DNA from 4 places in the Paenibacillus sp. J53TS2 genome. Region 1 is predicted to be linked to each of the others. Evidence: riboswitches for the same ligand, from Rfam matches in the RefSeq annotation. Region 1 holds a riboswitch; each other region holds the start of a gene.
What was found. A riboswitch is a leader RNA that binds a small molecule or an ion and turns the genes downstream of it on or off. The one in region 1 is predicted to bind cyclic di-AMP.

Region 2: linked by a shared signal. The riboswitch ahead of KJS42_RS22615 (C40 family peptidase) and the one ahead of KJS42_RS14995 (hypothetical protein) in region 1 are both predicted to bind cyclic di-AMP.
Region 3: linked by a shared signal. The riboswitch ahead of KJS42_RS21770 (resuscitation-promoting factor) and the one ahead of KJS42_RS14995 (hypothetical protein) in region 1 are both predicted to bind cyclic di-AMP.
Region 4: linked by a shared signal. The riboswitch ahead of KJS42_RS04570 (KamA family radical SAM protein) and the one ahead of KJS42_RS14995 (hypothetical protein) in region 1 are both predicted to bind cyclic di-AMP.

What each region holds. Positions count from the first base shown of each region.
Region 1 covers NZ_BOSK01000006.1:173,316-180,876, forward strand. The annotation lists gene KJS42_RS14960 (glycoside hydrolase family 43 protein) at 1-425, shown strand, start outside; gene KJS42_RS14965 (DinB family protein) at 503-1,207, shown strand; gene KJS42_RS14970 (class I SAM-dependent methyltransferase) at 1,220-1,828, shown strand; gene KJS42_RS14975 (DUF4269 domain-containing protein) at 1,843-2,421, shown strand; gene KJS42_RS14980 (cupin domain-containing protein) at 2,418-2,753, shown strand; gene KJS42_RS14985 (nucleotidyltransferase domain-containing protein) at 2,805-3,590, shown strand; gene KJS42_RS14990 (MBL fold metallo-hydrolase) at 3,614-4,294, opposite strand; cyclic di-AMP (ydaO/yuaA leader) riboswitch at 4,553-4,732, shown strand; cyclic di-AMP (ydaO/yuaA leader) riboswitch at 4,841-5,016, shown strand; gene KJS42_RS14995 (hypothetical protein) at 5,134-5,535, shown strand; gene kdpF (K(+)-transporting ATPase subunit F) at 5,661-5,738, shown strand; gene kdpA (potassium-transporting ATPase subunit KdpA) at 5,770-7,440, shown strand; gene kdpB (potassium-transporting ATPase subunit KdpB) at 7,469-7,561, shown strand, end outside.
Region 2 covers NZ_BOSK01000018.1:26,035-33,595, reverse strand. The annotation lists gene motB (flagellar motor protein MotB) at 1-196, opposite strand, end outside; gene motA (flagellar motor stator protein MotA) at 180-983, opposite strand; gene KJS42_RS22640 (hypothetical protein) at 1,174-1,467, shown strand; gene KJS42_RS22635 (4a-hydroxytetrahydrobiopterin dehydratase) at 1,639-1,932, shown strand; gene KJS42_RS22630 (c-type cytochrome) at 2,026-2,385, opposite strand; gene KJS42_RS22625 (GNAT family N-acetyltransferase) at 2,550-3,047, opposite strand; gene KJS42_RS22620 (C40 family peptidase) at 3,309-3,800, opposite strand; gene KJS42_RS22615 (C40 family peptidase) at 4,400-4,891, opposite strand; cyclic di-AMP (ydaO/yuaA leader) riboswitch at 4,896-5,032, opposite strand; gene KJS42_RS22610 (hypothetical protein) at 5,253-6,083, opposite strand; gene KJS42_RS22605 (M1 family metallopeptidase) at 6,137-7,561, opposite strand, start outside.
Region 3 covers NZ_BOSK01000016.1:10,772-18,332, reverse strand. The annotation lists gene rsmA (16S rRNA (adenine(1518)-N(6)/adenine(1519)-N(6))-dimethyltransferase RsmA) at 18-914, opposite strand; gene rnmV (ribonuclease M5) at 920-1,465, opposite strand; gene KJS42_RS21770 (resuscitation-promoting factor) at 1,658-2,794, opposite strand; cyclic di-AMP (ydaO/yuaA leader) riboswitch at 3,232-3,443, opposite strand; gene KJS42_RS21765 (TatD family hydrolase) at 3,649-4,422, opposite strand; gene KJS42_RS21760 (HD domain-containing protein) at 4,440-5,729, opposite strand; gene KJS42_RS21755 (AbrB/MazE/SpoVT family DNA-binding domain-containing protein) at 6,046-6,300, shown strand; gene rsmI (16S rRNA (cytidine(1402)-2'-O)-methyltransferase) at 6,455-7,354, opposite strand; gene KJS42_RS21745 (tRNA1(Val) (adenine(37)-N6)-methyltransferase) at 7,351-7,561, opposite strand, start outside.
Region 4 covers NZ_BOSK01000001.1:955,502-963,062, forward strand. The annotation lists gene KJS42_RS04565 (methyl-accepting chemotaxis protein) at 1-1,402, shown strand, start outside; gene KJS42_RS04570 (KamA family radical SAM protein) at 1,476-2,627, opposite strand; cyclic di-AMP (ydaO/yuaA leader) riboswitch at 2,795-2,937, opposite strand; gene KJS42_RS04575 (cobyric acid synthase) at 2,961-4,538, opposite strand; gene cobS (adenosylcobinamide-GDP ribazoletransferase) at 4,798-5,652, opposite strand; gene cobU (bifunctional adenosylcobinamide kinase/adenosylcobinamide-phosphate guanylyltransferase) at 5,649-6,242, opposite strand; gene cobT (nicotinate-nucleotide--dimethylbenzimidazole phosphoribosyltransferase) at 6,239-7,327, opposite strand; gene KJS42_RS04595 (ABC transporter ATP-binding protein) at 7,406-7,561, opposite strand, start outside.

The sequences.
Region 1 (7,561 bases):
TTCATCTGGACACTTTTGCAGATGGAGCCACCTTTAAGGAGATCACCCCGGAGCATTATATTGAAGGACCGTGCATGTTCAAGCGCCGCGATATCTACTATTTCATGTGGTCCGAGGGAGGATGGACCGGGCCGGACTATTCCGTGGCCTATGCCATGTCGGATTCGCCGGTTGGACCGTTCCAGAGGGTTGGGAAGATTCTGCAGCAGGATCCGGAGATCGCCACCGGTGCCGGTCACCATGGATTCCTGCAAATTCCGGGCAGCGACGAGTGGTACATCGTTTATCATCGCCGTCCGCTAAGCGAAACGGATGCGAATCATCGCGTGGTTTGCATGGACCGGATGTTATTTGAAGAGGACGGGCGAATCCAGCCGGTACAAATGACCCATGAAGGAGTTTCGCCCAGACCGCTGCCGAGATAGGATGGATTCTGTCTTTCCTTGAGGCGGGCAGCGACAGCTAGAGGGACGCAAGACGCTTATTTGAAAGGAGAATAAGGATGTTGTTGGCTGAAAGAAAGCAGTGGAATGCCAATCATCAGCGGTTAACCACACTTTTGCAATATCCGAAGGGGCACGAGCAAGCGGTGGCATTGTTTCTTAACCAGCATGCCTGGTTGTATGTCTCGAAGATGGCGGACGCGGGTCTGATGGGCACGATGAACACGCTGGAGGACGAATTGTTGGATGGGATAAGGGAGGAGACCCTTCGCCAGTACCCCGTTAAGGCACCTGACACGAAAAACTCGATTCTTTGGCATTTGTGGCATATCGCCCGTATTGAGGACATGACGATGAACGTGTTGATTGGAGGGCGTGAGCAGATTTTTGAGGAGGGAGATTGGCTTCCCAAGCTGAGAATTTCTTGCACCCATACGGGGAACGGCATGACAGAGGAGGAAGCGGCTGAGCTGAGTGCCGGGATCGACATGGATGCCTTGCTGGACTATCGGATCGAGGTAGGCAGGCGCACCCGGGAGATCGTCCGCAGGATGGAGCCCGCGGAGATGAAGCGCAAGGTGCCAACGGCGGGCATCGAAAAGCTCCGTGCCCAAAGCGCGGTGAAGCCGGAAGCCGAATGGCTATTAGAGTATTGGAGCAAGAAAACGTTGGCCGGATTAATTCTGATGCCCGCAACTCGGCATAACTTTCTGCATTTGAACAAGGCGATTCGCATCAAGCAACGGCTCCAAAAGCAAAGTTAAGGGGGGGATTGGGTGGACAAGCAGAAGTTGGTTCGTATTTTTGATAAGCAGGCCAATCAATATGATCGCCGTACGGAAAATCCGGCCCAAAGCCGCTGGCGTCAGCAGCTACTGAGCCATGCTCGGGGGCATGTTCTGGAGCTGGCGGTTGGGGCAGGAGCGAACTTCCCCTACTATCCGTTAGGCGTGCAGGTCACGGCTGTCGATTTCAGCCCGGCCATGCTGGAGAAAGCCCAGCGCAGGGCCAAGCATTTGCATGTGAACGCAGAATTCGTGTGTACGGATATGGAAAATGCGGACTTTGCCGATCATTCGTTTGATACGGTGGTTTCCACGCTTTCGTTCTGCAGCTATGAACGGCCGCTGGAGCTGATGGGGAAGCTTCGTCGTTGGTGCAAGCCGGGAGGTGAAATTTTGCTGTTGGAGCATGGCATCAGTTCCCGTCTGCTGGTCGCCGCGCTGCAGAAATCGCTGGATCCTCTGTTATACCGGGCTTATGGCTGTCATCATACGCGGGATATCCGGCAATTGGCCGAACAGGCCGGGCTAAACGTCATCGCGGCGGAGAGCTACTGGATGGATATGGTCCAATTGATTCGGGCGAAGCCCGGAACTGCCTAGATTGGAGGCTAGACATGATCCTCGATTTCTTCGACCTTACCTATTTGAGTCAGGGAAATGAGCGTCAGCGACAGGCTTACGAGGCGATGGAAGAACTTCAGATCGTGGGCAAGCTGGCTTGCTATCATCCCGTCTTGGCCGGAACCATTCCGCTGGATATCGATTTGCCCGAAAGCGACTTGGACATCATCTGTGAGGCTTACGACGCCAAGCGGTTTGAGCAGGAACTGGAGCTTCATTTTGGGGCATGCCCGAACTACGCCTGCTCCAGCAAAACCGTCGGCGGCCTCCTGCGAACGGTTGCGAACTTTACGCATCGCGGTTTCGCGTTTGAGGTGTTTGGTCAGCCGAAGCCGGTAACCGAGCAAAACGCATATCAACATATGATTGTTGAACACCGATTGCTAGAGATGGGAGGGCCGGAGGCATGGGATGCCATCCGTAAGCTAAAGGCAGCGGGGCTAAAGACGGAGCCGGCCTTCGGCAGGTTTTTTCGGCTGGAGGGTGACCCATATGAAGCGCTGCTGGCTATGTATGATTGGGAGGACGCGAGACTACATCATTTTATGGAAGAAAGGAACGGAACGAAATGATCAGCAAAGAGAATGCGGAACACTATATTTGGGGTGGGAATTGCGATGGCTGGCGGCTGGTGGATCGGGAGGACTGCAGCATTATTCATGAGAAAATGCCCCCGGATAGCCAGGAAGTCCGGCATTTCCATCAAACGGCGGAGCAATTTTTCTTTGTCTTGTCCGGCTGCCTGCATATTGAAATTGCCGGGACCGAGCATGAGCTTCATTCCCATGAGGGAATCGAACTTCCGCCGAACACCCCGCATCAGGCCATGAACCGATCGGACGAAGCGGTGGAATTTCTCGTTATTTCACGCCCAAATACGCGGGGCGACCGAGTATTAGCTTAAATGAAAGGGACCGGCAATAAGTCGGTTTCAAGAGAAGGAAGGGAATAAGGAATGTACGCACATCATGCCAAGTCGATCGAGAAACTAAAGGCCAAGCTCGCCACCCGGGAGGATATTCTGGCCTTACTGGTTTCCGGTTCGATTGCCCACGGATTCGCGAAACCGTCCTCGGATGTAGACGTGATGATCGTGGTATCCGAGGAGGATTATGCCCGGCGGGTAAGCACCGGAGAGACGACGTATTGGGAAAATGAATCGACGGACTATGAGTCCGGTTACGTGGACGGGAAATATATCTCTTGCAGATTCATGAAGCAGGTGGCCGAGAAAGGGAGCGAGCCGGCCCGTTTTGCATTTGAAGGGGCGATCCTCGCTTTTTCAAACATCGCGGGAGTGGAGGAATTGCTGGCAGATATCGTTCGCTATCCGGCAGAACGTAAGCAGGAGAATATCTCCCGTTTCTTGGCCCAGTTCGAAGCGTGGAAATGGTATTCCGCCGAAGCCTTCAAGCATGACAACCTCTATCTATTGCGACATGCCGTCAATAACTTGGTTTTGTTCGGCGGAAGACTGATCTTAGCGCATAATGAAATGCTGTATCCGTACCATAAGTGGTTTCTTCATGTTCTGGAACAAGCTCCGGATCGGCCCGAAGGCTTCCTGCCGCTGATCGAACGGATGCTGCAGGAACCAACGGCCGAGCATATCGAAGCGTTTTACCAGTCGGTCCGCACGTTCGCCGATTGGGGTGAGGATGGACGAAGCTGGCCCTCGCGATTCATGGAAGACAGCGAATTAAATTGGCTGGGTGGATTTACGCCGGTAGGCGATATTTAACCGGTTGGCCGGGACTGCTATGCTTAATTCCCCGCAGCGATTTCCTTCAGCCGTTCCTTGATCGCCCCGGTACATACGCCGCCATGGTAGGTAATTACCGTTTCCACATCCAGGGCGGCCAATTTTTCGACCGATAGAAGGGCCTGGGCGTAATCCGGCGTGAACTTCGGATCGGGCGGCAACACCTTGCCGCCGCTCGAGACGAGCACGTCCCCGCTGATCAACGTTTTGCTGGAAGCATGATACAAGCTGATATGATCCGGCGTGTGCCCCGGGGTATGCAATATTTGCAGGCCGCCGCCAAACGGCAGCTCGTCGCCATCGTGAAGCGCCGTATCCACTACGACCGGTTCGGCGGTGATTCCGCTTTTAATCAGCGGAATTTCCCCTGCTAGGTAAGGAATCCCCGTTTCATGGGCCAACACTTCCAATTTCCCCGCCTTCGCCTGGACCAGCTCCGGCAAGCTACCGATATGATCCCTGTCTTGATGCGTGATGATCACATGCGTCAACTGTTCCAGGGAGAACCCTCCTTGCTCCAACCCTTTGCGAATCACGTCCAATTGACCGGGAACCCCGGTGTCAACGAGGACGAGATGATCGGTCCCCCATAACAGAACCGCATGGACCGGCATCTGGTTCCCATTCGGCAAGTTCAGGTTTAGCGGCAGCGGCATCAGGCCGGATGCGTTCGTTTGTTTCATGTAATCTCCTCCTCGTTGTTCAAGCTTAGTTTATCTGCGCAAAATCGTAGCAAAGAAAGGGGCGGAGGACAAGTCCTAGCCGGATTTCAAGTAAGGGTCTGCGGTAGAGGTAATCGTAGAGAAAGACGTTTTTTATCCCTTGAAAACGCTAAAAATGACGAAATTATAAGGTTTTTTATCTCAAATTTGCATTCGGTCCAGCTTTACAAAGAACAAGCGCAAGCGTAATATTCGACTCATGAAATGATTCTAATAAAACAATCTGTATCGCTTAATTTCCGATCAGGAAAACGGGGGACCCAATGATCGCTGCCGATGTGAGAGTCGGCGGAACGGTCCGGGGTGAATCTCCTGCGGCAAGCCTATGCCGCAGGAGTAGGGCGACTCTCACCGCCCGAATCCGACAGCTAACCTCGTCAGCGTAGGGAGAGAGGATGATGGACTTGTCATGGCGAGCCACAGGGATATCCTCTGTGGTTTTCTTATGCCTATTCATGAAAGGGAAGAAAGCGTTACATTGACAATATAGAAGAAAATTAACAATCTGTTTGCATCACACTGAATCCTTCCGATGCGAAGGAACGGGGGACCCATACGGGCGGAGCGCAGGTCGCGCTTACCGCCTATGGGGCGAATCCTGGCGATAGTTGCGTATCGCGAGGTAGGGCGTCTCTCGCGCCCGAGCCCGTCAGCTAACCTCGTAAGTGCAAACGAGAGAGGAAACCTTATGGCGCGATTCCTAAAGCATAGAATACATTCATGCTGGAAGCCCGCGAAGATTCCCTCTTCCCAGGCTTCTTTTTTGATGCCTAATTTCTGAATCAGGAGGAATACAAGAAGTGGGCACTTTTGAATACGCGCTGGTGACGCATACGAATCCATTGGCGGTAGATTTCATCAGAACGATGAAGTACCGCGAAATCCCGTTTGCACTGATGGTCAACAATGATAGAAGCCGCCAGGAGGCGATAGACCGTGGGATAGAGCACGTCATTCTAGTGGATACTACTAAACGCAAAAACAAGGTCGTACCTGATATCCCCATCGGGACGGTGTATATCTTCGAAGAATCTCTGACACTAACCTGCCGATATTTGCAATTCTGCCGTCCATGGACGTCGAAGCCGATTTATGTCATTACGCAAAAGATGCATCCTGGCGCGGTTTATAAAAAGCTTGGCGCTAATTATGTGATTTATACGAAGGGAAAAGACGTATCGTTTATTCTGCACAATGAGTAAAGGAGGATCCGATCGACGATGATGGACATTTTCATGATCGGCTTAATTATCGTTATGGTTTGCATGATGGCAGGTCTGGCAACTTGGGCTTCCAAAGCGATTTCGGAGGGTGGAGATCAGTGATGATGTGGGGACTTGGCATCTTAATCGTGGCGGTTTTTGTTTATTTGGGGTATGCGCTGCTGAACCCGGAGAAGTTTTAACATTTGCCTTTCGGAGGGATAAGACGTGACTATCTACAGTTGGATTGCCATACTCGTTACTTTGGGCCTTGCGGTAATCGTCGCCAGACCGGCCGGTCTATACTTGGCCAAAGCGTTTGACTATGAAAAGAACGGTCTGGACCGGTGGTTCGGACCTGTTGAAAGAGTAATATTCCATGCCAGCGGCATCCGTCAGGAGAATCAGTCCTGGAAGAAGTATGCTTTATCCGCGGTGCTGAGTAATTTGGCGATGATGCTGATCGTCTATCTGATTTTTCGGCTGCAAGGGTTCCTGCCGCTGAATCCGAGCGGGGTTTCAAACATGGAGCCGACGCTCGCCTTCAATACGGTGATTGCCTTCATGACCAATACGGATCTGCAGCATTACAGCGGGGAAAGCGGACTGTCTTACCTTTCGCAGATGATCGGGATCGTATTCATGATGTTCACTTCGACGGCGACCGGCGTCGCCGCGGCGATGGCATTTATTCGCGGCTTGGCCGGCAAACCGATCGGCAATTTCTTCGTGGATCTGGTTCGTGCGATCACCCGGGTTCTGCTGCCGGTATCGTTCATTTCGGCTTTAATATTCGTAGCGTTGGGCGTACCGCAAACTATGGCATCAACGGCGATCGCCCATACCCTTCAGGGGACAGAGCAACCTATCGCCCGGGGGCCGATTGCCTCGTTCTTGTCGATTAAGCAGTTCGGCAACAACGGCGGCGGATTCGTGGGCGTGAACTCGGCCCATCCGTTTGAAAATCCGGGGGGATTCAGCAATATGCTGCAAATCCTATTGATGATGCTGATCGGGACTTCCCTTCCTTTCGCTTATGGGAAAATGGTCGGGAATGCCAAACAAGGCCGGGTGTTGTTCGTATCGATGCTGATGATGTTCATCGTCATGCTTGGCGTATTGCTTTCGGCCGAAAGCGCCGGCAATCCGGCATTCAACGCCCTTGGCATCGCGCATGGCCAAGGCAGCATGGAGGGCAAGGAGGTTCGTTTTGGCCTAGCCCAGTCGGCCTTGTTCGCGACGGTCACAACCGCGACGGAGACGGGAGCGGTCAATACGATGCACGATACGCTGACGCCGATCGGCGGGCTGGTTCCGCTGGCGAACATGATGCTGAATACGGTCTTCGGCGGAGCGGGCGTCGGAATCATGAACGTGTTGATGTATGCGATGATTGCGGTGTTCTTGTCCGGTCTGATGGTTGGGCGCACGCCGGAATTTCTCGGCAAGAAGCTCGAAGGCAAAGAGATGAAGCTGATCGCCGTTAATTTGCTGGTTACCCCGTTCCTGATACTGGCACCCACCGCTCTGGCTTTGTTGGCTTACCCGGATACGATATCCAATTCCGGTTTCCACGGCTTAACGCAAGCGATGTATGAATTTACTTCGTCCGCGAACAACAACGGCTCGGGTTTCGAAGGGCTTGGCGATAATACGCCGTTCTGGAACATCGCCACGGGCGTCGTGATGTTCTTGGGCCGCTATTTCTCGATCGTCGTCTTGCTGGCGGTGGCGGGCTCCTTGGCCGCCAAGAAATCGGTACCCGTCACGAGCGGCACGTTCCGTACGGATACGGCTCTGTTCGGCGGCGTCTTTCTCATCATTGTGATCCTCGTCGGCGCGTTGACTTACTTCCCGGCTCTCGTATTGGGGCCGATCGCCGAGCATCTGACTTTACTGCCATAGGTTGAAAGAAAGAAGGAGTGGAACGGACATGCGTAACAAGAAAACGATGTTATCTCGCACGATCGTCAGTCATGCGGTCAAGGAATCGTTTATGAAGCTGGATCCAAGGCTGATGGTCCGT
Region 2 (7,561 bases), on a different contig from region 1:
CCAGAACTCCTGATCCGCCGGTCAGCACGCTTTGAAACGCTTCGCTCATCTCCTGGAATTTCTGGGCATCGACGGTACTCATTCCGAACAAGACAATGAACAAGGCGAGCAGGAGCGTCATCAAGTCGGAGTAAGGAAGCAGCCAGCTCTCGTCGTTATGTTCTTCGTGATCCTGATGCTTATTCTTTTTGCTCACCCTCACCCGCCCCCTTTTCTAGAATTTCCGCTCGTTCGGCAGGGGTTAAGAACACGGCAAGCTTCTGTTGAATCGCGATCGTGGATACGCCGGATTGAATCGACAGCAGGCCTTCCACCATCATCAATCGAACTTCCATTTCCTTCTTGGACAGACGTTTTAATTTATTGGAAATCGGATGCCATAATACGTAACCGGTGAAGATACCAAATACGGTGGCAATAAAAGCGCCCGAAATCGCATGCGATAGCTTCTCGATGTCACTCATATCGGACAGGGCGGCAATCAGGCCCACCACGGCGCCGAGTACCCCTAGCGTTGGCGCGTACATCCCTGCTTGAGAAAACATCAATGCACCGGCTTTATGACGCTCTTCCGTAGCAGCGATATCCTCTGTCAGCACGTCTTGCACGAACTCTTGGTCGTTACCGTCGATGATCATCCGCATGCCGCCACGCAAAAAGTCATCATTGATCTCTTCGACCTTCGCTTCCAGAGCCAGCAGGCCCTCACGGCGGGTAATCGTCGCCCATTCCATGAACAGGGTGATTAATTCCGCTTTGCTAATCATTTTCGGCTTGGCGACTGTCAATTTGAGCAATGTCGGGAATTTCTTCATTTCCGACATTGGGAAGGCCATGAAGAGCGTGGCCGCCGTCCCGACAAATATAATGACAAAGGCTGCTGGGTTAGAAACCAGACTTTCGATCGGCGCGCCTTTCAGAAACATCCCTAAAATAAGGGCGACAAATCCGAGAATCAAACCAATAATTGTTGAAATTTCCATTGTACACCTCGTCCTTGAGAGAAATTGAACCCTTTCCTGGCCTCCCCGCATCCTTGCGGAAAGAGGCGTTCCTGCACAGTCTGAAACGATTAACTATTTTATCGACAGATTTCCCTTTTTTTTTAAGTGGTTTTTTCCGGTATAATAAGAATACGGCCGGAATGGAGAGGCCGAAAGGGAGGATATCGCAGTGGGCGTAAAACACGGCAGAGATTATGAATTTATTTTGGCTGATTTGACGAACGCGGTTGGCCGGATTCAAGATAGTTATCTTTTCTTCGAAATGGAGCCTTCGGAGTGGGAAGTATTATCCGACGCAGATCGGAACGAGGTGCTCGAAGCACTGGCCGAAGATTTGTTCTTTGGGCTCGGTACGGAGCCCATGATTGAGGTAGGGAGTGCGATCGTGATCTATGATCCTGAGGGCCACCGCATTAATTTTCTTATCGGAGATGCAGAACTGACTTCAGTTTCCTTGATTTGAACCTTTAGTTCCATCGCTGCTAGGTCCATCAGTGGCCGGTACGCATGAAGGTATGGGTTGGAGAATACAATAAATGGAGACGGGGCTAGGACAAATCAACTTCAGATCCTGGTGCGTGACGGGGATGCTTACATATACAGGAGTTCTTGAAGAGAACGGGGAGGAAGAATAATGCCGTTTACACCGCAAGAAGTAGAAGCGCATTTGGAAAAATTGGATGGCTGGGAGCTTGAAGAAGGACGATGGATTTTCCGCAAATACACGTTCACCAACTTTATGAAGGGAATCGCGTTTGTCGATGAGGTCGCGGCGATCTCGGAGGCGTTTAACCACCATCCCTTTATCACGATTGACTATAAAACGGTAACGCTCCGTCTGACCTCGTGGGAGGACGGTGGCATTACGGCCGTTGACATCAAAGAGGCGCAGCAATACAACGAGGCCTTCGAGAAGATGCGCTCGTGAGATTGATTGACTAGGCATAAGAACGGATAGGTATGGGGAAAAAACGCCCGCCGGGAACATAAGTTTCCCGGCGGGCGTGCTTTTTGAATGCCTTTATTTTTTCTCCGCAAGCCACATGGCGACGTTGGCGATTTCCTCTTCTTTCAAGCGATCCTTGAACGAAGGCATCATGCCGCCCTTTCCTTTGGTGATAATCGAGTAGAGTTGGTCCGCGGACAATTGCGAGCCGATCTTCTGCAGATTCGGGCCTGCTCCGCCTTGCAGCGTATCGCCATGACAGGAAATGCAATTCGCTTTGACGGTGGCTTCAGCTTGTTCCGCATTCATTGTGATTTCAGGCAATTGCGGTTTGGCTTCTTGCTCGGCCTGTTCCCGGCTTGGCAAGGTAAACATCAATACCAGGGCTAAAGCGCCTGCGATGACGAACAAACCGCTCATGATCCACTTTTGCATTCCAATCGCCCCTCCTATGTATGCTACCTATCCATTATAACGGAACACGCGGTTCGATCATAGTCTTTGTGTCAAAATTAGGAACAAAAATAATTACATTCGCCGGAAATATGTGTCTTATCTCATTGCGTTGCTCGAAGTGAGGTGTATAAAGGGGCTCGCCCTTATTCAGGCAGCCCCTTGTGCACCATGCAGTAAAACGGTTTGGACACCCCGCCGGGCGTCATCTTCTCGTAAAGGTCGGTAATGACGAATCCGGCCTTTTGATAGGCCCGAATCGCTCGGGTGTTCCAGGTGAGCACCTCAAGGTCGATTTGATTGTCCGGTTTGCGGTGCCGGGCTTCCTCTACGATGGTTCTTACGAAGAGTTTGCCTAGTCCATGACCGCAAAGATCAGGCTTCATGCCGATGCCGAGCCGGGTCACCCCCTCCATCGGGAAGTATTGGGCAAAGCCCGCCAGCTCGCCGGCTTCATTCAACACGGAGACATACTGCTCGGCACGGATTGCCGGATTCCCAAACTCTACATCGAGCGCTTTCATTTGATCCCAGGGCAGCCAGCTGTAAATATCGTAAGGGGAATCGTAACGCCAAGTGCAAATTTCCGCGCCATGCGGTTCTTCCATTGGCACGATTCGAAACGTAGACTTCGCTTGATCCATATTGCCCCTCCTTTGGTAGAGGTAAATCCGTCGTAGTTTCTTCTATTACCCTCACAATAGCCGGATTTACGCAGCTTGTAAAGGCCTTTGCCGATAGGAGGGAATTCATGGATTTTCAGCGGATTTCCAACTTTCCGGTAACCTTTTTGCCGGACGTCTCGTTATATAGATAAGGCCACGAACATAAAAAGACCGCAAGCTGTTCCGAGTCGGAAACGCGGCTTGCGGCGAGAGACAATGAACTTGACGAATCCCGGGTGATCAGGATTCCGTAGCGTAAACAGAATAACCGTATTTACTGAGAACACGCTTCGCGCCAACGTAGCGGTTCTGGTAGTAGCTGTTGCTTAACTTGTCGATGCGGATGCCTTTGGATGAGGACGCGTGGGCGAATTCCCCTTCGCCAACGTAAACACCGACATGCGATACCTTGCCGGTCCCCGTGGTTTTGAAGAAAACGAGGTCACCTGCTTGGAGTTCTTTCTTCGATACCGGCGTCCCTTGCTTATATTGGGCGGCCGACACGCGCGCGAGCTTGATGCCCATTTGGCTGAACACATACCGGGTAAAACCGGAGCAATCGAATCCCGTTGTCGTGGTGCCCCCAAATTTATAAGGCGTCCCGTATACGGAATCTACGATACTGGCTAGCGGCGTTGTTTCCGTGGCTTCCGCGTCGGCAAAGGCGCTCCCTGCCCCCAAGGTGAACAGAAGGGCCAAACTCGTTACCGCTGCTGTCAAAGTCTTTCTCAAGATGTCATACTCCTTCCAAGGCCTACGAGGTTAGCTTATGGATTCGGTTGAAGGTTCCCTATGATCTCACTATAGAGGTAGGTTAAATAGTTATCTTCAGATCACGAAGCAGCTCAAGATGAGGATTCGGCATCGAATCTTGATTTCAGCCGGGCCTTCCGCTGCTCACGTAGCTTTCAGCTACGCTGCGCTGCTCAGCCCCTAGCTTCATCCAACCTTCTCGGTGCTCCAAACCTGACTATTTAACCTTGATTGGAAAGGCAGTTCAAAAAGGCTTCTTTCCATCACGAAGCAGATCAATTCACCCTTTGGTGGGTCCCCCGTTTCCCGGGTGCCTGGGAATTCGGCATTTTATTGTAGGTTGCACCCAAGATGCTGCACAAGAACAGTTACAAGAATCATTACAAAGTTGTTACTATTTACGTTTTTCATTTTACCAAAGGCGTCCAGAGTTGACAAGTTTGTAGGGAAAAAGGCTTCTTTTGGCCTGTTTTGACGAAGGATTTCGTGGGTAATGGTTCCTAAGGAGCGGAGCGAGGGGAAAGAAAAAACCCGCAGAGACGTTGTTATCAACATCCCCACGGGCTTCGTGGTTTTACTTATTGAACATCATCGTGCTCAGCAACTTCACCGGTCACATCTTCATACTTGTCGTTGCTCATGATCCGTTTGGCTCCAACGTAACGCTCGACGTAATACTTATCGCTTAATTTGCTGATGACTACGCCCTTGGAGGAGGAAGCATGAGCAAATTTGCCGTCGCCGACGTAGATGCCGACATGAGAAATGCCTTTACCGGAAGTATTGAAGAAGACCAGATCGCCGGCGATCAATTCGCTTTTCTCAACGGCGGTTCCCATTTTGTATTGGGATCCGGATTGGTGAGGCAGCTTGATGCCGATTTTAGAGAAGACGTACATGGTAAATCCGGAACAGTCGAAACCGGCTGTGGTGGTTCCGCCGGAAACGTAGTCGCTTCCAAGCGCGCCGTCGATTACGGTGTCCAGTTTGGAATCGGCGAAAACGCTACCAGTTCCAATGGTGAAAAGCAATGCAAAACTTACTGCTGCTACAGTCAAACGCTTTTTCAAGAAGTTATGCTCCTTCCAATGCCTACGAGGTTAGCTTAAGGATTCGGTTGAAGGTTCCCTATGATCCCTCTAAAGCGAGATCAATTCACCCAAAGTGGTTCCCCCGTTTCCCTGGCGAAGGGAATTCGGCTTTGATTTCACACCTGAATTTACATATTCGACATCTGGCGTCATTCTCCTGCCAAAGATGACAAAAATAATTACAAAACTGTTACTGAAATTGCGTTGCTGTTATTGTAACAAAACCAGGCATCTTTTGGCAATGGTTAATTCACAAGATTAAGAGGCGAAATAGGACTCAAGGCCTCCGCCAATTGGCGAAGGCCTTGATTTTTCTGGGGGTTGGGGGAGTAAAAAAATTTTAACTTTTTTGTGTTTTTGACTGCCAAAGATGAAATTGAGAGGCCATCTTCCAAACTTTGAATGTGCTGCGAAAAAGAGGATACGTCTGCTGCAGAATGAGGGCAAGCATACCGGTCCAAAACCAAGAAGCTGTCCCGAACAGGAAAAAGAGAATTAGTCCGAAAGACCCGAGAATGGCAGAGATCGAGACGGCTTGCAGGAGGCTCCGAAAGCACATCAGCAGGGAGTTCCAGACGCCAGCTTTGAACAAATAGCCGAATTGGGCAAACAGCAGGCATTGTCGGATGAGCCAGCCATAGATAAACCAGCCTAGAATTAAGCCGAGCCCGACCAGCCAGGTTGTGGTGGGTGTTTCAACCCCCGCCAGTCCTGGCCAAAGGGATATTAGCTTCGGCACAATCCAGAAGGCCGGTAGCAACGTTAACATAAGCTCCAGCGCATAAAACAGGATTACCGGCTTGCCGAATTCTTTCATTCCCCGGAAGAGTGGGAAGCCCGGGCTCCGACTTTCGGACGGGGTGAATCCGTAGAAAATCCCGGCCTGAATCAGAGGAGTTAAAATCATGCGCAGCACCGCCATCCCCGCCAACAGCCAGCAATACAGCCGGACATCCGGATTGCTCCATAAATTGATCTGCCCCTCCAACAGGAACAGAATTCGCGACAGCGCGGTGGGCGGCGGGTCAGGGTATCTTTGCAACAGTGCCGTCACCGCCGTATCGACCAATCGGTAGAGGAACAATCCCCATAACAGTTGATACAGGAACAAGATGATGACTGAGGGAAATTGGCTTTTTAGGGCGGTCCACCCCAAACGAACGAAACTCATTTCTTTCCCTCCTTTAGAGGTGAATTAACAAAACTTTACTCATCGAGCCGGCCTTACCACAGAAACGTTCCGAGAATCGCCTCAAGCAGCTTGGTGACGCTCATGTTGGAGCGGGATAGCGTGGAATTCGGAACTTCCGCTTTTAAGTAGTTGTTGATATGCAAGTTCTCCACCGTTAAGGTGTAATCCGGATCGATTTGGACCCAGGCCAACGGCGCTTTATATTGCAGCTTGATCTCGATGCGGGCGTCTTCTCCGTTCCATTGCTTGCGAGTGGTGTGTCCGTCTGTGAAAGTGAACAGCAGTGGGACCTTCGGATGCGTCGCCCCTTTGCGGGAGAAGATCACACTCGATTCGTACAGGCGGTTCTCCCCCTGGACGACCGGAGTGACTTGAATTCGGTCTACCGCAAAATCAGCCATTTTTCCGTCATAGACGTATTGTTGAAAATAAGACTTCCAGCTCCGGCTGGTCACTTGCTCAACGACCCGCTGGAAGTCAGCCGTTGTCGGGTGCTTGAACCGGTATTTATGACTATAGGTGCTCAGAATCCGCTTCATGGTCTTACTGCCGACTTGCCGCTCGATATCAAGCAGGATCAGCTTGCCGCGATAATACGCGTTTTTGGCGTAACCGTCACCGGAGCCGTACTTCCAGGCGTTTTGAGTCAGCGAAGCCGGGGAGGTAATCAAGGCGGATTGGATCGGAAGATTCGGGGCGATCCCGAATTCCTGTTCCATCAGCTTATCCTCCGCATAGGATGCAAAGGCCTCGTCTAGCCAGGCTTCCTCGAACTCATTGTTGGCGATCATCCCGTAGAAAAACTGGTGAGCGATTTCATGGATGACCGTCCGCTCCAGCTCGTCGTAGCTGGGAGAATCACTGGCAGCTCCGAACGCCGTCACCAGGGTCGGATATTCCATGCCGCCTGCACCGTTGCCGTTGGCCGGCGGTACGACGACCGTCAGCGTGGAGTAAGGGTAGCGGCCATACCATTTGCTGTAGTTGGCCAGCGCCACCTTGGCGGCATAGAAGTAACGTTCTTTCAGGTCCTTGTGGGTGGGATCAAGATATAGCTTAATCCGCACGCCCGGAACCTCCGCGGATGAGAACGGCTCTTCCGCATAGATGAAATTCGGTGAAGCCGACCAGGCGAAATCGTGAACGTCGTCGGCGTAGAACTGTACGGTCTTCCGCCCGTCCTTTAACACCGCTTTTTTGGTCTGAAAGCCGGTTGCCGCCACGTTGTACGTTTCAGGGACGTTGATTCTTACGCTAAAAATCCCGAAATCGGAGTAAAATTCCGAATTTCCGTGATACTGGTGGAGGTTCCAGCCTTCCGACGTCCGCCCCCGGGTACCCACCGGCTCGTACACGCTGATCTTTGGAAACCATTGTCCCGCCATGACAAAATCGTCAGCCACACCCATTCGGGCGAATATTTTGGGCAGCTTTACGGTAAACTTCATCCGCAGCGT
Region 3 (7,561 bases), on a different contig from region 1:
GCGACAAGAGGGAATGGTTACACGCGGAGTTCCTTCAACCCGGCGTCCAGTAGCGTATCGCTCAGCTTCGCAAACTCATCCAGGCTTAACGTCTCGGCCCGCCGGGAAGACTGGATACCGGCTTCCTCCAGAAGGTTCTCCAGTCGCTCGCGCCCCTCTTTGGGGAAGAAGCGGCTCTTGAGATTGTTGGATATCGTCTTCCGTCTCTGGGCAAAAGAGGCCTGCACCACCTCGAAGAAAAACGCCTCATCCTTAACGGCCACAGCCGGCGTCTTCCGTACGGTCAAGCGGATCACCGCGGACTCCACATTCGGCTGCGGAATAAATACGCTGTGCGGCACCGTGCAGATCAGCTCCGGTACGCTATAGTACTGAACGGCGATGCTAAGGCTGCCGTAATCCTTGCCGCCAGGAGCAGCAGCCATACGCTCAGCCACTTCCTTCTGGATCATCACGACAATATGCTCTAGAGGCAGCTTCTCCTCAAGGAGCTTCATCAGAATCGGCGTCGTCACGTAATACGGCAGATTAGCCACTACACTGACGCCGTTCACCCCGCCGAATTCGGCAGCGAACAGCGCTTGAAGATCCAGCTTCAGCACGTCCCCATGGATCACGTTCACGTGCGAATAGGGCTCCAGCACCTCTTCCAGGATCGGAAGCAGACGTTGATCGATCTCCACCGCCGTTACCTTACCTGCTTCCTGAGCCAGTTTTTCCGTTAACGCGCCGATACCCGGTCCGATTTCCAGCGCGCCCTTGGTATCGTCCAGGCCGGCTGCCGCGACGATCTTCCCGAGAATGTTCTGGTCGATCAGAAAATTCTGTCCCAGGCTTTTTTTAAACGAAAAACCGTGCCGTTGAATGATCTCCTTCGTTCGGCGCGGCGTGGATACCTCTTCCCTTATGCTCATGCTCCTTAAACTCCTTTGCTCTCCAACTCGGCCAGCGCGGCCGCAAACTCCTCGCGGGTGATACGGAACACCGATAACCGCTTGTACAATTGCTTCCCGTTGCAATACCCGATGCCTAGCAGCTCACCTAGCGCTTTCCGTCGCGCGGCAGCCTGCGGGTGAACGATTAACCCCGCACTCATCAAGTCCTCCCAGTCGATCGCGGCCTCTACTCCCGGCGCTTCGCTGCGGACTCGGGACAGCGCCGTGCGGATCGCCTCCGGCGAGGCGTTCTCCACGCCGATGTCGCCCCGCTTCGTGGCCTCTGCCTCGGGAAGGAACGCATGCTTGCAGCCCGGAACCCGTGCCGCCACGATTTTGCGAATCCGCTCCCCGGCATGGTCCGGATCAGTAAAAATAATTACCCCTCGGCGCTCCTGAGCCAAAGCGATCTTCTTGAGCGTCACTTCCCCGATGGCCGAACCGCCGGTCTCAATCGTATCCGCCTCCACGGCTCGCTTGATGGCCACGGTGTCATCACGGCCCTCCACCACGATAACCTCTTTGATCATGGTATCTATTCTTCCCTTCGTGCTCTAGCTTATCTTTTTTGTTATTAATGATGTTCAAAAAGTCGACTTTTTGAACTTCCTTGCAAGAATAACAAAAAGAAGAGGATAACATCCTCTTCTAATCCACTGTCTTATTCATCATCCTAATACTATCTCATTCCCTCTGCATTGTAAAACAAAGAGAGTCGAGAGTTAATTCAATTCCGGCTTCGTCGGGCCGATGACGTAAACGGTACGCCCCTTCTTCCGGCCGAAGTTCTTCGCATCCTTCAGGGTATCGTAATAAACATCCATCTTGTTCCCATCAATAGCCCCGCCGGTATCCTCCGCCTTACGGAAGCCGATCCCCTCGATGTATACCCACCAACCGAGTGGAACGACGTCCTTATCAACCGCGATTGTTCTGCCTTCGGTCACGCGGGTACCGGAGGCCGTGCGGGTGCCAATCCCGTCTTCTTCCGCCGAATAGGCGGTCAACGTGACGTTTTTAAGTATCTTTTTATATTCAAAAGAGACGCCGCCTTTGGTCGTCAACCCGCTAATGTTCACCGCATTTGCGGTACGGTTAATGCTGGCCGACAGAACGGCGGTTGGCTTCTTCGTGCCGACGGCAACAACCTTCGGCTGGGCCTTTTTAGTGACCTCTTTGCCGAGCCATCGCTTTGTCACGAACTTTCCGTCCTCGTAAGTTTTCTCAATGTTGTGAATGACCAATCCGGCATTGCCTTGCTGAACGACCTTCGTCGTGCCTTTCAGCAGATTGGCGTCCGACGTTTTGACCACGCTAAAAGGCACGGTCTCCTTCGTCTGCACCGTTTGCTTACTCACCCGAACAATCTTGACGTCCAGGTTCGCAGTAACTTTACTGTCCAGTGTCGGTGAGACCTTGTCATCTTGGTCCAATGTGACGCCGATCTCGGACAATACGCCTTCTACTTTGCTTTGTGTTGTGAAGTGAACCTTTTTCATGCCGTCCACGCTCACGTTTACCGGCTTTGCGCGTACGATGACAATGCGGTCACCGTTCTTAAGCGAGCTGTCCAGCGGAAGCGATACGGAATCCTTCGCGCTGAGTTGAATCGATTGCTCCTCCAGCAGATGGGCTACGCTGGATTTATTCGTCTCCACCGATTGGACGCTGCCGTCCACAATCAGGGACACTTCTTTATGTGCCTGGCCAAACAGCCAGATTAGGATGATGATGAATACCGCGATGGTCAGAACGCCGACGAGCGCAATCTGACGTAAATTCTCATGCTTCCATCGCATTGCGTAAGACATGCTGGATGAGCGTGATTCATGGGTCTCCTCTTTGCGGAAAATGCCCATTTCTTCCGTCCTCCTTCATAGTCCCGCCGTCTAGGTCGATGCATGATAACGATTGACGTGACTACAGTTACTTTTTACAAAACGACTATGGTTGTCAAAAAAGTCATCTTTTGATCACGAAGTAAATCAAGAAGTTGATTCGACATCGAATCTTGAATTCACCCGGGCCTTCCGTTGCTCACGTACCCCTATGTACGCTCCGCTACTCAGTCCCTAGTTTCATCCAACCTTCTCGGTGCTGAAAACCTGACTTTTTGACTCTTATTGAAATACCAAGCCATTTTGCATCCTGATCCAGTCTTCTTGCGTACGTCACCTCCTGTTTACCAACAGTATGATGACCCTATTACTTTTATTCAAAACAAAAGAAGCCCAAAGAAAGAGTTAGAGGAACTCCTTCGTGGCTTCCTGAATGTCTTGGTGTAATAGCTGCACGAGTGACCTCTCTTATACGCTTACGAGGTTAGCTGTCGGGTTCGGGCGAAAGAGAGCCGCCCTTTCTCAGTTCATTCGCTCATGGCGCAATGACCTCGAATTCACCCCATAGACCCTGGAAAGAAATCAAATACCGACGCGAGAGGCTTGCCGCCAACCGCTGCCTGTATCGGTTCCCCCGTTCTCCGTGAAGGAGATTCAGCGAGACTGGTTCATGGAACCAAGTATCGTTCAATTTGTCCATCCAGAACGCACTAAATCGATACTGAAAAAATTCTATCCTGTTTCGATGCATGTTGTAAAGGACGAATCAACCACGTTTTTTTAAAAAAATGGTTAAAAAAATGTAATGATCTCGGTTTTAACGGTTAAAAAGCATTAATCTTCCCGAAATCCTCTTTTTTTCATCCGATTTACTCTTAAATCCTCGAGATTCCAAATCGTTCCATTGCATTTCGGGTCGTAATTTCGGCGATTTCCTCAAAAGTAACCCCTTTGAGCTCGGCAGCCATTTCCGCAACCAGGCGGACATGCGCAGACTCATTTCTCTTCCCACGATATGGGTGTGGTGTTAAATAAGGGGAATCCGTTTCGATTAATAAACGATCCATTGGCGTCTTGGTCAGCACTTCTTTGGGCTGTTTTGCATTTTTAAACGTAATCGGTCCGCCAAACGACAAATGAAATCCCAAATCCAGACACATTTTGGCAATTTCCCAACTACCAGAGAACGAGTGCATGACACCCCCAACCTCGTTTGCTTTCTCCTCGCGGAGAATGCGGACCACATCCTCATGGGCATCGCGATTATGGATGGAAATCGGCATCCCCAGACTGCGAGCTAGTCCAATTTGCTTGCGGAATACGTCATGCTGCACTTCTTTTGGGGACGTGTCCCAGTAATAGTCCAGCCCGATTTCACCGATCGCTACGACTTTGTCATGTTTACATAATTCAGCGATCCAGTCCAAATCCCCTTCTTGCATCGTAATGGCATCCTGCGGATGCCAGCCAACAGCCGCATAAATGAAGTCATACGACTCCGCCAATTTCATGGTCGACGGGATGGTTTCCCGGTTAAATCCGATGTTTATCATCCTCGTGACCCCTTGCTCCACGGCGCGTGCAATCACTTCCTCGCGATCCTCGTCAAATTGGGGAGCATCCAAATGCGTATGCGTATCAAATAACATCTCGAATCGTCATCCTCCTAATTCCGTTGCTCGAATATGCGGGCTACCTTCTGGGGCAACCGATCCATTACAGCACACAATTTATTATCCGGATAGTACAAATGCGTTTTGCCTCGATGTAATCCGCTAATCGACCGAACGATATCCGACACTTCAGAAATTTCCCGTACCCGTTCCTGACGGTCCAAGAGCAAGATTTGCTTCTGACGGAACCCCTCATCCGGACGGAACACATCATACGGCAGATCGGTCGGAAAATCAATTTCCATGTCATATTCGGGATGCAGTCCGACGCGCGTAAAGGACTCCCGAATCTCCTCCAGCATTTCCAGCTCCGGTGTGTCCAATTCTACATATTTATACAATTTGCGATTCAAAAACCGGGAGCACAAATCGCGTAATAACTCATCTGACTCCCTCGTCCACTGCATGAACGCCGTTTGCATCAAAGCTTCGTCCAACTGCAAATAGTCAGCGACCCCGATGTTACCTTCAAATAGATCCGGAAGCGGATGCGGCAGGAAACCAAAGGAATACCCGTTCTGGTACAATTCCTTAGCTCGGCGCAAAATTTGCCGGAGAATAATCTCCGAGCTCCGCGTTACCGGGTGAAAATAAATCTGCCAATACATCTGATACCTGGACATCAAATAGTCTTCCACCGCGTGCATGCCTGATTCCTTTACGACCACCCGCCCCTGAAAAGGTCGAAGCATCCGCAGAATCCGGTCCATATCAATCGTACCGTAGTTCACACCGGTAAAATACGCATCCCTCAGCAAATAATCCATTCGATCCGCATCGAGGGGGCTCGAGACTAAATTGACCACAATCGGATTCTCGTAATCCTTGCGGATCACGGCAGCCACTTTCTCCGGAAAATCCGGGGCAACCTCGCGCAAAATGGCACTAACTTCCGTATCGCCCAGCAAAATTTTACATGTCCAATCTTCGTGATGCATCTGGAATGCTTCTTCTATAGAATGGGAGAACGGCCCGTGTCCCAAATCGTGAAGCAACGCCGCGCACAATGCCACCAATTTATCTCCTTGAGGCCAATCGGCGTACCCGCTCCGTTCAAACTGCGAAATGATTCGGCGGGTAATCTCATAAACACCAAGCGAATGCGAGAATCGGCTGTGCTCGGCGCCATGAAACGTCAAATAAGACGTGCCTAGCTGACGGATCCGACGAAGGCGTTGAAACTCCGGCGTATTTATGAGCGACCAGATCACTTCGTCCTGTACATGAATATAATTATGTACGGGATCTTTGAACACTTTCTCTTCGCTAAGCCGACGATGCATGGGTCAACACTCCTTTTTCTTCATAAATGCGAGACCAAAAGCGGAATTCTGACTGATGACGACGGGTTATGTCGAATAATGTCGATGTTTGTCAAATTAACGATTTCCAAAATGTCGAATCATAAAGTATTAGTAACTTGCTAGACTTCATAACGGTTCTCGGAGTTATGTATCCCTGTAATTTAGAAATAATATTGAACTATACCATAAATAGGTTGACTAATCTGGCAATGGTTGGTATTATAAAAATCATAAAAGATAGAATCATGTCGAATAATGACAATTCCAATTTATAGTGAGAGGGGCAATCATCAATATGATGAAATCCACAGGTATCGTAAGAAAAGTAGACGAATTGGGTCGTGTCGTAATCCCGATCGAATTGCGCCGCACTCTGGGGATCGGTGAAAAAGACGCGCTCGAAATTTATGTAGACGGTGAACGGATCATGCTCAAGAAATATGAGCCAGCTTGCATCTTCTGCGGTAATGCTGAGAACGTGACCTACTTCAAAGGCAAAATTGTTTGTCACGAATGCATTACTGAGCTTCCTACCCCTGTGACAAATTAAGAATTATAGTATATAATAGATTTACTGAAACTGTTAATTCTAACCTTTTTCATATCTCCTTGGCGCCTTCCTAGGCTTGAACCCAGCCTAGCGAAGGCCCCTTTTTTTTCGGCATTTTGGTTAATAATGTCTATTTTCGGAGAGATGTGGAGATCTAGATCAGTTGATTATAAATATCTCGCTTCGCCACGCCCCGATCTGCGGCCGTTTTCTTCATCGCATCCTTTCGCGTCATCCCTCCTTCCGTTTCGTAATGCCGGACATGCTCCTCCACCGTAAGCGGTTGCCACCAGGCGTCACGTTTCTCCTTCACCTGGTCGGGATGTGCCCCCTCGACGACAAGGCAATATTCGCCTAGCGGCGGATATTCCTGCAGCCAAACCAGGCAATCCTGAATCGTCCCCCGTGCCATTTCCTCATAACGCTTGGTCAGTTCTCTCGCTAAGACGATTCGACGATTCCCCCAAACCTCGAGCAGGGACTCCATCGTTTTGATCAGCCGATGCGGCGACTCGTACATCAGCATCGTCCCTTCCTGATCTTCCAACGACTTCAGTAACAGATCTCGCTCCTTGTGGTCTCTAGGCAAAAAGCCGAGAAACGTAAATCGTTCGGTCGGCAGACCGGAAACGATGAGTGCCGATAAAGCCGCATTGGCTCCCGGCACCGGTACGACGGAAATTCCCGCCGCCAACGCAAGCTTCACCAGATCGCTTCCGGGATCGGAAATGGCCGGCAAACCGGCGTCGCTCACAAGCGCCAAATTTTTTCCTTCTATTATAAAGCGTATCAGTTCTGGGCCACTAGCAACCTTATTATGCTCATGATAGCTTAGCAATTTTCCCGGGGAGATTTCGAAATGAGTTAACAGCTTTCGCGTCTGCCTTGTATCCTCCGCTGCGATGATGTCCGCCTCTTGCAGGGTACGGACAGCTCGGTAGGTCATATCCTCTAAATTCCCGATCGGGGTGCCTACAAGGAACAACTTGCCGCTGCCCGCTTCGCCCCTTCCGCCCGGTGATGTTTCAAAGCTCTTCTGTACTTGAACGTTCATACTCTACCCTCTTTTGGCCCGTAATAGATATTCATGATTTCTTCGCAGTATGCCCCATTTTCATTATAAACGATCAACGGCGGCAGCACCCGCAGGTCCGGTTTCCCGTCCCGCAGTGCTTCAATCAGTACCATATTCGCTTCCGCTCCGGCCCTTGGATGTACGAAACGGATCACCTTCGGTTCTAGTCGGTACTGGCGCAACACC
Region 4 (7,561 bases), on a different contig from region 1:
TGCTTATCTGCTCCAGATTCAAGAGGATGGCGCTGCCGTTTTGGCCGCGAACGAAAATTCCGGCATGAAACCGGGTGACAAGTTGGATCTCCAACCGGCCATGTCCGAGGCATCTAAAGGCGGGGTACAAATCAGCGAGTTATATTCCGACCAATTCGGCTCGCACAAAACAGCCTTTATCGCGATCCCCGGCAGCAAAGCGATGTTGGCCGTAGGCCTTGACGCCACCTTCATCGATCAGAAGAAGGACCAGATTTTATACATATGTATCGGTATCACCCTGCTCGTCATTATCGCGGGAATGGCGGCGGCATACTTTGTCAGCGCGCGAATCACAAAACCGATCAAGAAACTGGTGGCGATTACGGAAAAAATGGCCGGCGGCGATTTCCGCCAAACGGTCGAGGTGAAGGGAAATGACGAAGTTGCCCAACTAGCCGGCAGTTTCCGGACAATGACCAATCAGCTTAAGGACATGTTCGCCGCTGTCATGGAAACGTCTCACGCGGTCGTAGGCGGCTCGGAAGACTTGTCCCGATCGGTTATAACGTTTGAGGATTTGATCTCGCGTTCGGGTGCGGCCACTCGGGAAATCGAGACTGGCAGCATCACGATTGCCTCCGCCGCAGCTGAAAACGCCCGGGCGATGGAAGAAATTTCGCAAGGCGTGCAGCATATCGCCGCTTCGTCCGGCGAAGTCACCGAACGGATCGGACAAGCTGCCGATGAAGCTGGCACCGGCAATACGTTGGCGCAGACGGCCGTGATGCAAATGCAGAACGTGGAAGATGCAGCCAATCGGACGCTCGAGCATATTCGCACGTTAAACGATCGCTCCGAATCGATTTCGAACGTTGTAGGAACGATTACCGAAATCACGAAGCAAATCAATATTTTGGCCCTCAACGCAGCGATCGAAGCCGCACGGGCCGGCGAGCACGGGAAAGGATTTGCTGTCGTAGCGGAGGAAGTTCGTAAGCTGGCCGAGCAATCCCGCCTGGCGATGGAGGAAATCGGGGAGAATCTGCTCAGCATTCGAGAAGAATCGGAAAATTCCGTCAGCGCGATGCAGCGCGCTAGCGAGGAAATCGTCTCCGGGACCGAGCGCGTGAAGCAAGCCGGACAAGCCTTCGAACAATTGACGGAACTCATTCAGAACGTCAACTTGACGATCCAATCCGTTTCGGCATCCACGCAGGAGGTGTCCGCCGGAACCGAGGAAGTGACCGCTTCCGTTGAAGAGTCGGCGAATATTACCGCTAAATCGTTGGCCAATATGGAGCAAATCGCCGAATATTCGCAGCAGCAGCTCAGTGAAATGGAAAGCCACGCCCGAACAGTTCGTTCGCTGCATGAACAGGCGTTGTCGCTGCAAGAATCGATTGCGAAATTCCGGATTTAACCGGAGTTTAGAGAAAAAAACGTACCCTTACCGCCTCCCTTTTACGGAGCCGGCGGTCAGGGTACGTTTTGTTTTACCCGGTAACGGACATTTCGTTGAAGGAGACGGCTTCGTCTTGCCTCCGCTCCGGTTTCCTCCAGTAGGCTTCGTTGCCCGGCAGGTCATCGAACCAAGCAGCCTCGTCCGGACAAGGCAAAATCATGAACTTGCCGTAATCATTGTCTCGCGACTGATGATATTTGAGATAAGCCTGGCCGTCTTCGATTGCGAGGATTTCGATTTTTCCCGAAGAGTGACTCATCGACAAGCGCACGCGCTTGCCCAGGCCCGAAGTGCGGGCCTTCGCTTCCTCAACCAGCTGGTACGCCCTTTTCAGCGGAATGACAAAATCGGCATTTCCGGCAACTGGCCGGTTGATGAAGAAATAATAGGGTGTGACGCCTGCCCAGGACAACCGATCCAGCAATTCGCCAAGCACGGCCGCATCGTCGTTAATGCCTTTGAGGATCGGCGTTTGATTGACCACTATAGCCCCGGCGTCGTGCAACGCCTGAAAGCCTCGTTTGGCCTCAGGGGTCATTTCGCGCGGATGATTGATATGCGCCATGACATAAATACGTTGGTCTACGGTGGAGAATTCCCTGATCAGATCCAGCAGCTCCGGATCTTCATAAATGCGCATGGGATTAAAAACGGGGATTTTCGAGCCGAGGCGGATGATTTTCACATGTTCAATGGCTCGCAGCTGTTCGAGTATAGTACGCAGCTTCCTCGTAGCCAGGATCAGGCTGTCACCGCCGGTCAATAAGACGTTGTTGATCTCGGGATGCTGAGCGATGTACTCGATGCCGGGCGTCACATCCGACATCGCCTCCTTCACATCGTTGCGGAACAAGCGTTTGCGGAAGCAATAGCGGCAGTAGGAGCCGCAAACCTCGGAGACGATCAACAGAGCGGTCGTCCGGTATTTGTGCTGACAGCCGGGAACCGCATAGTTCGTCGCCTCGTCGGAAGCGTCCCAACGCCCGTATTCCTTAAGCTCTCCCGTATTCGGGATCACCAGCTTGCGGATTGGGTCTTCCGGATCGTTCCAGTCGATCAGATTCAAATAGTAATCATTTACCCGAAAGACGAATTTGTCTGTAATCGGTTTCAATTCCTGACGCTCCTGTTCGGACAATTCGCTCACCTTGGCGATGTCGGTGATGTACTTCGGATTTGCCATAATCATCTCCTCCTTAAATGGGATCGATGCGTAAAGAAGTAGCGGTAGCGGGAAACCTTGCAGTGAATGCGAGTACTCCGCCGAATGCTCGGGTCATATCCCTTGAGAAGCACAAAAAGACCCCGCTCAAATAAACAGGGTCATTAGTTGATGACTGAACATATTTAAGATGACCCATCCACTGCAAACGAGGTTAGCTGACGGGCTCGGGAAAGATGGTTCCCTACGTTAAAACTAGCAACGATTCGCCCCAAAAAATGGTTCCCCCGCTTTTCGACTTTACTCATCGAAAATTAAGCGTACTATCATGCTACCTTAGAATCGCCTGATTTGTCAAAGCTTACCTTCTTCCGCGCTCGGCCGAATTCCGGAAATTTCGTAGACCAGGTCCATCCGCAAATGGCTGCGGACTACATCAGCCAGCCGGTTGAAGGCTTCCTCCTTCCGCGAGAAGGACGCAAAAGTGGTGCCCAAAGGTTCCAGTCCTTTGCTTGTACGAAGCCCATCCAGCCAGGCGCGCCGCCAGGTATCATTGTGGAACAAACCGTGTAGATACGTTCCGAACACTCTCCCGTCGGCTCGGACTGCGCCTTCCGGATGCGGGACGTCCTCCGCTCCCCCCTGCCTTGGCTCCATCCCTTCGGCTTGTAACATAAACAAAGGACTGATGTCCCGAAGGAATTGGGTCTCGCCAGCATGGATCTCATAGCCTTCTATCGGCAATCGACGATCCGAAAGATGCAGCGGAACTGGCAGGTTGTCTATCGTTTGGCCATAAACGCGAACGGTCCTTTTGCCCGGAATGAAGGTTGTTGTTAAAGGTAGCAAACCAATTCCTATCGCCGTTCTCACTTGTCCGGATTCTACCGCGTCTGGATCATGCAATTGCTCTCCCAGCATTTGATACCCACCACAAATGCCGACAAGCTGGGCTTGGGTATTCCCTTCGATCAAACTGCAAATTGCTCCCTCCAGCCCTTGCTCCCGCAGGAATGTTAAATCCCCGATCGTATCCTTGGTTCCCGGTAAAATCACGGCATCCGGATGTCCAAGTTCCGAAGGTTTACTCACGTAACGCAGTGACACATCCGGTTCAGCAGCCAAAGGTGCGAATTCGGTAAAATTAGAAATTCGCGGGTAACGAATGACCGCGATATCCAGCACCTTACCGGCAGCCTTCTCTGAGCGGGGGACATAAGTATCCAGAACAACGGAATCCTCTGCTTCAATATCCAGATCTGGCAGGAATGGGAGCACGCCTAACACAGGAATCCCGGTCCGCTGCTCCAGCCAATCCAGCCCGGGCTGCAGCAGGGACAAGTCGCCGCGGAACTTGTTGATCATGAACCCTTTGACTCGAGCTCGTTCGTGCGGCTCCAGCAGCTCCAACGTGCCGACGAGAAAGGCAAATACGCCGCCACGGTCGATATCGCCGACCAAAATGACCGGAGCATCCGCCCACTCAGCCAAATTCATATTGACGATATCCCGCTGCTTCAGGTTGATTTCCGCCGGGCTGCCAGCCCCCTCCATGACGACGATGCCGTGCTTCTCGCGCAGCCTTCCAAGCGCTTCCACCACCAGCGATTTGGCATGGGGCAGGAACTCCTCGCGATAGTCCGATGCGCTGAGATGCCGGTAAGGACGCCCGTGAACGACGATTTGCGAATGCATCTCACCCGTTGGCTTGATTAACACCGGATTCATGTCCGTGGTGGCGTCGATCCCGCAAGCCTCCGCCTGGATTCCTTGCGCCCGACCGATTTCGAATCCGTCTGGTGTAACATAGGAGTTCAGAGCCATATTCTGCGACTTAAACGGAGCTGGATGAAGCCCGTCCTGCGCGAAAATACGGCATAATGCCGTCACGATGACGCTTTTACCCACGTCCGATGCCGTGCCTTGGATCATCAGCAACGCGCTGGCCGGAGCCGGGGCATCAGAATCTGCGCCAGTAACTTCAAACTCGTCAAGCCTTTTGTTCACTTTAGCCTCCACTCCTTTCCGAATCGTGAGATTTGTTCCTCTGCAGGCTGCTTTGCCCGATTATCCCTTTCATTAAGGGTGGGGGCCCTTGTATTGTTATCGTTATTAGCACCCTGAGCCTAAGGGATAATGGTGCAAAACCTCGGTTGGGACACGGACTTGCTATGACATTAACATCTAGGCCTTACCGCAAAATCAACACGGCGAGCAGAAGCAGGACAGCCTCCAGCCCTTCACCAAGCGCACCGTATGTATCCCCAGTCAAACCGCCCAGTTTGGCACTGATCCGACGGGCCGCCCAGGTGCCCGCTGCCCAGGCAATCAAAGGCGCCGCAACGATATATAATAGCGAGCGAAGCAATGCGGTTTCGTCAGCTCCGCTCAGCGACAGGAGCAGGGTTAGCAGCAGCACCATGACCGTAAGCGTAACCGCCATCATAGTGCCTCCCCAGGCATCCCGCTCACCAAAGCCGTGAAACTGCGCGGCTAATCCCTCACCTTGCCGAGCCTTCGGCCATCGAAACATCGCACGGCTCATAAACCAGCGGCTCCATAAAGGGGCCATCAGCAACGCGAGCCCCGTTGTCAGCCTATCTCCTTGGAGGAGGGGTGCCAACAACGAGGCCTTAAATAAGAGCAAGAGAACACACGCCAACACGCCCATTGCGCCAACCCGGCTGTCTTTCATAATCTCTAGCATCTTCTCGCGTGGCCGGTAGCTCAGCAATCCGTCAGCCGTATCCATCCAACCGTCCAGATGCAGCCCTCCGGTTAACCAGACCCAAAGGATTAAGGCGAGTATGGCTGCCGGAAGCGGCGGAAGCAGCCAGGCGGCGAGCCAGCCCCCTACCCAGACGGCGACGCCGATCGCCGCTCCCACAAGCGGATAATAAGTGGTGCTGCGTCGCAACAGGTCCGGCGTAAATTCCAGTTCGGCCCGAACCGGGAAGCGGGACAGGAATTGGAATGCGGCCAGCAACGGTTGCAGGACGCCGGACTTGGCACTCCGGGGATTAATATCGCGTTTCGATTCGGTCATAAGCGATACTCCCGGCTTTTCAATTCGATGGGGATTCCGGCAGTGACCAGAAAGACCTGATCCGAAATTGACGCTATTGTCCGGTTCAGCAGCCCTGCCCAATCCCGGTATTGCCGACCTAACGGATACTCGGGTACGATGCCGCTGCCCACCTCGTTGGTCACCATCACCAGCGTACCGGGGAAAGCTTCGATTGCGGCGATCAGCTGCTCGATTTCTCGCGCCAGCACGCTGTCGGAGGTATCCTGACCATCGCCTGCGCCCAGGAGCACGTTCGACAGCCACAGGGTCAGACAGTCGACCAGCACGATCGGGCTAGCGACCTCCGATGCCGATTTCTCTCCTGTTATAACGGGCTGCTCACTCAGCTCGTACAGCAGATTGGCCAGACCAAGCGGCGCTTCATGTGTTGTCCAGGCAAACCCGCTTTGCTCCCGCTGGAGACGGTGCAGGTTGATCCGGGCTTTCATCTCATCGTCAAACGCTTGCGCCGTCGCAACATACCCGGCCGATTTTGCCTGTTTCATCACCCAGCGTTCGGCGAACGTGCTTTTGCCGCTGCGGGCGCCGCCGGTCACCAGGATCTTCATCGTGCGATCTCCCCGTTATCCCCGCCATGCCCGCCATCTGCGACGCCTGCGCTCTCAAACGTCGCCATCTCGGCCACGATGCGGCAAGCCGCGTCGATGAGATGCAGCGCCAGCACGCCGCCCGTGCCTTCACCCAGCCGCATGTCCAACTCCAGCATCGGGTTCAGCCCGAGCTCCTGCAGGAGCGCGCGGTGTCCCTGCTCGTGAGAGACGTGCGAAGCGATCAGAAACCCAGCTGACTCCGGCTTCATGCGCACCGCGAGCAACGCAGCGACGGTCGAAATAAATCCGTCGATCACAACCGGGCAGCGCCGGGCGGCGGCCCCCAGGATAACGCCGGTTAATCCAGCGATTTCAAGTCCGCCCACCTTAGCCAGCACATCCAGCGGATCGTCCGCATTGGGGCGATTTGCTTCCAGCGCCCGCTCCACGACGGCGATCTTATGCCGCAGTCGTTCATCGTTGACTCCGGTCCCGCGTCCAACGCTTTGCTGCGGCACAACTCCAGTCAGACTGCTCATGATCGCAGCGCTAGCTGTGGTGTTGCCGATGCCCATCTCCCCGGTAACGAACATTCGAACGCCTTGGGATACCGCGTCATCGACGACTTGAGCCCCCACTCGGATAGCGGCTTCGGCTTCTTCTCGGCTCATCGCCGGTCCATTGGCCATGTTCCCGGTTCCGTAACGCAGCTTCCGCTGAACAAGAGACGGATGCGATAACTCTGCATTAACCCCGATATCCACGCAAACGACGTCAGCCGAAGCTTGACGCGCCAGCACATTCACCGCCGCACCTCCAGCCAAAAAGTTGTGTACCATCTGCGGAGTCACTTCGGCCGGAAATGCGCTGACCCCTTCCTCACAGACGCCGTGATCCGCCGCCATGACGATCACTGAACGTTTCCGGAACGCGGGTTGGACCTCTCCCGTGATGCCCGCCAGCTTCACGGCCAATCCTTCCAGCTTCCCGAGACTCCCCGGAGGTTTCGTCAAACGGTCCACATGGGCGCGGGCCGCCGCCATCGCGACTTCGTCCAGCGGGGTTATCGCTTGTGTCAGTTGTCCTATTGAATCGTATCCCATCATGCATTCCCCTTTCATTATTACGCATCTTACGCATCAGCGTTCTTGCACTTCTCACGCCGCCATAGCAGCCGGTACTCACGACCGTTCCCGACGCAGCAGCAGCTGCGGAACGTTTGAGTCCGGATGAGGCACTTGATGTGCCTGAACCCCAAACACCTCGGCGACCAGCTCCGGCGACAAAATATTCTCCGGCGCCCCCTGATCCACGATCCGACCTCCGCTCATGACAAG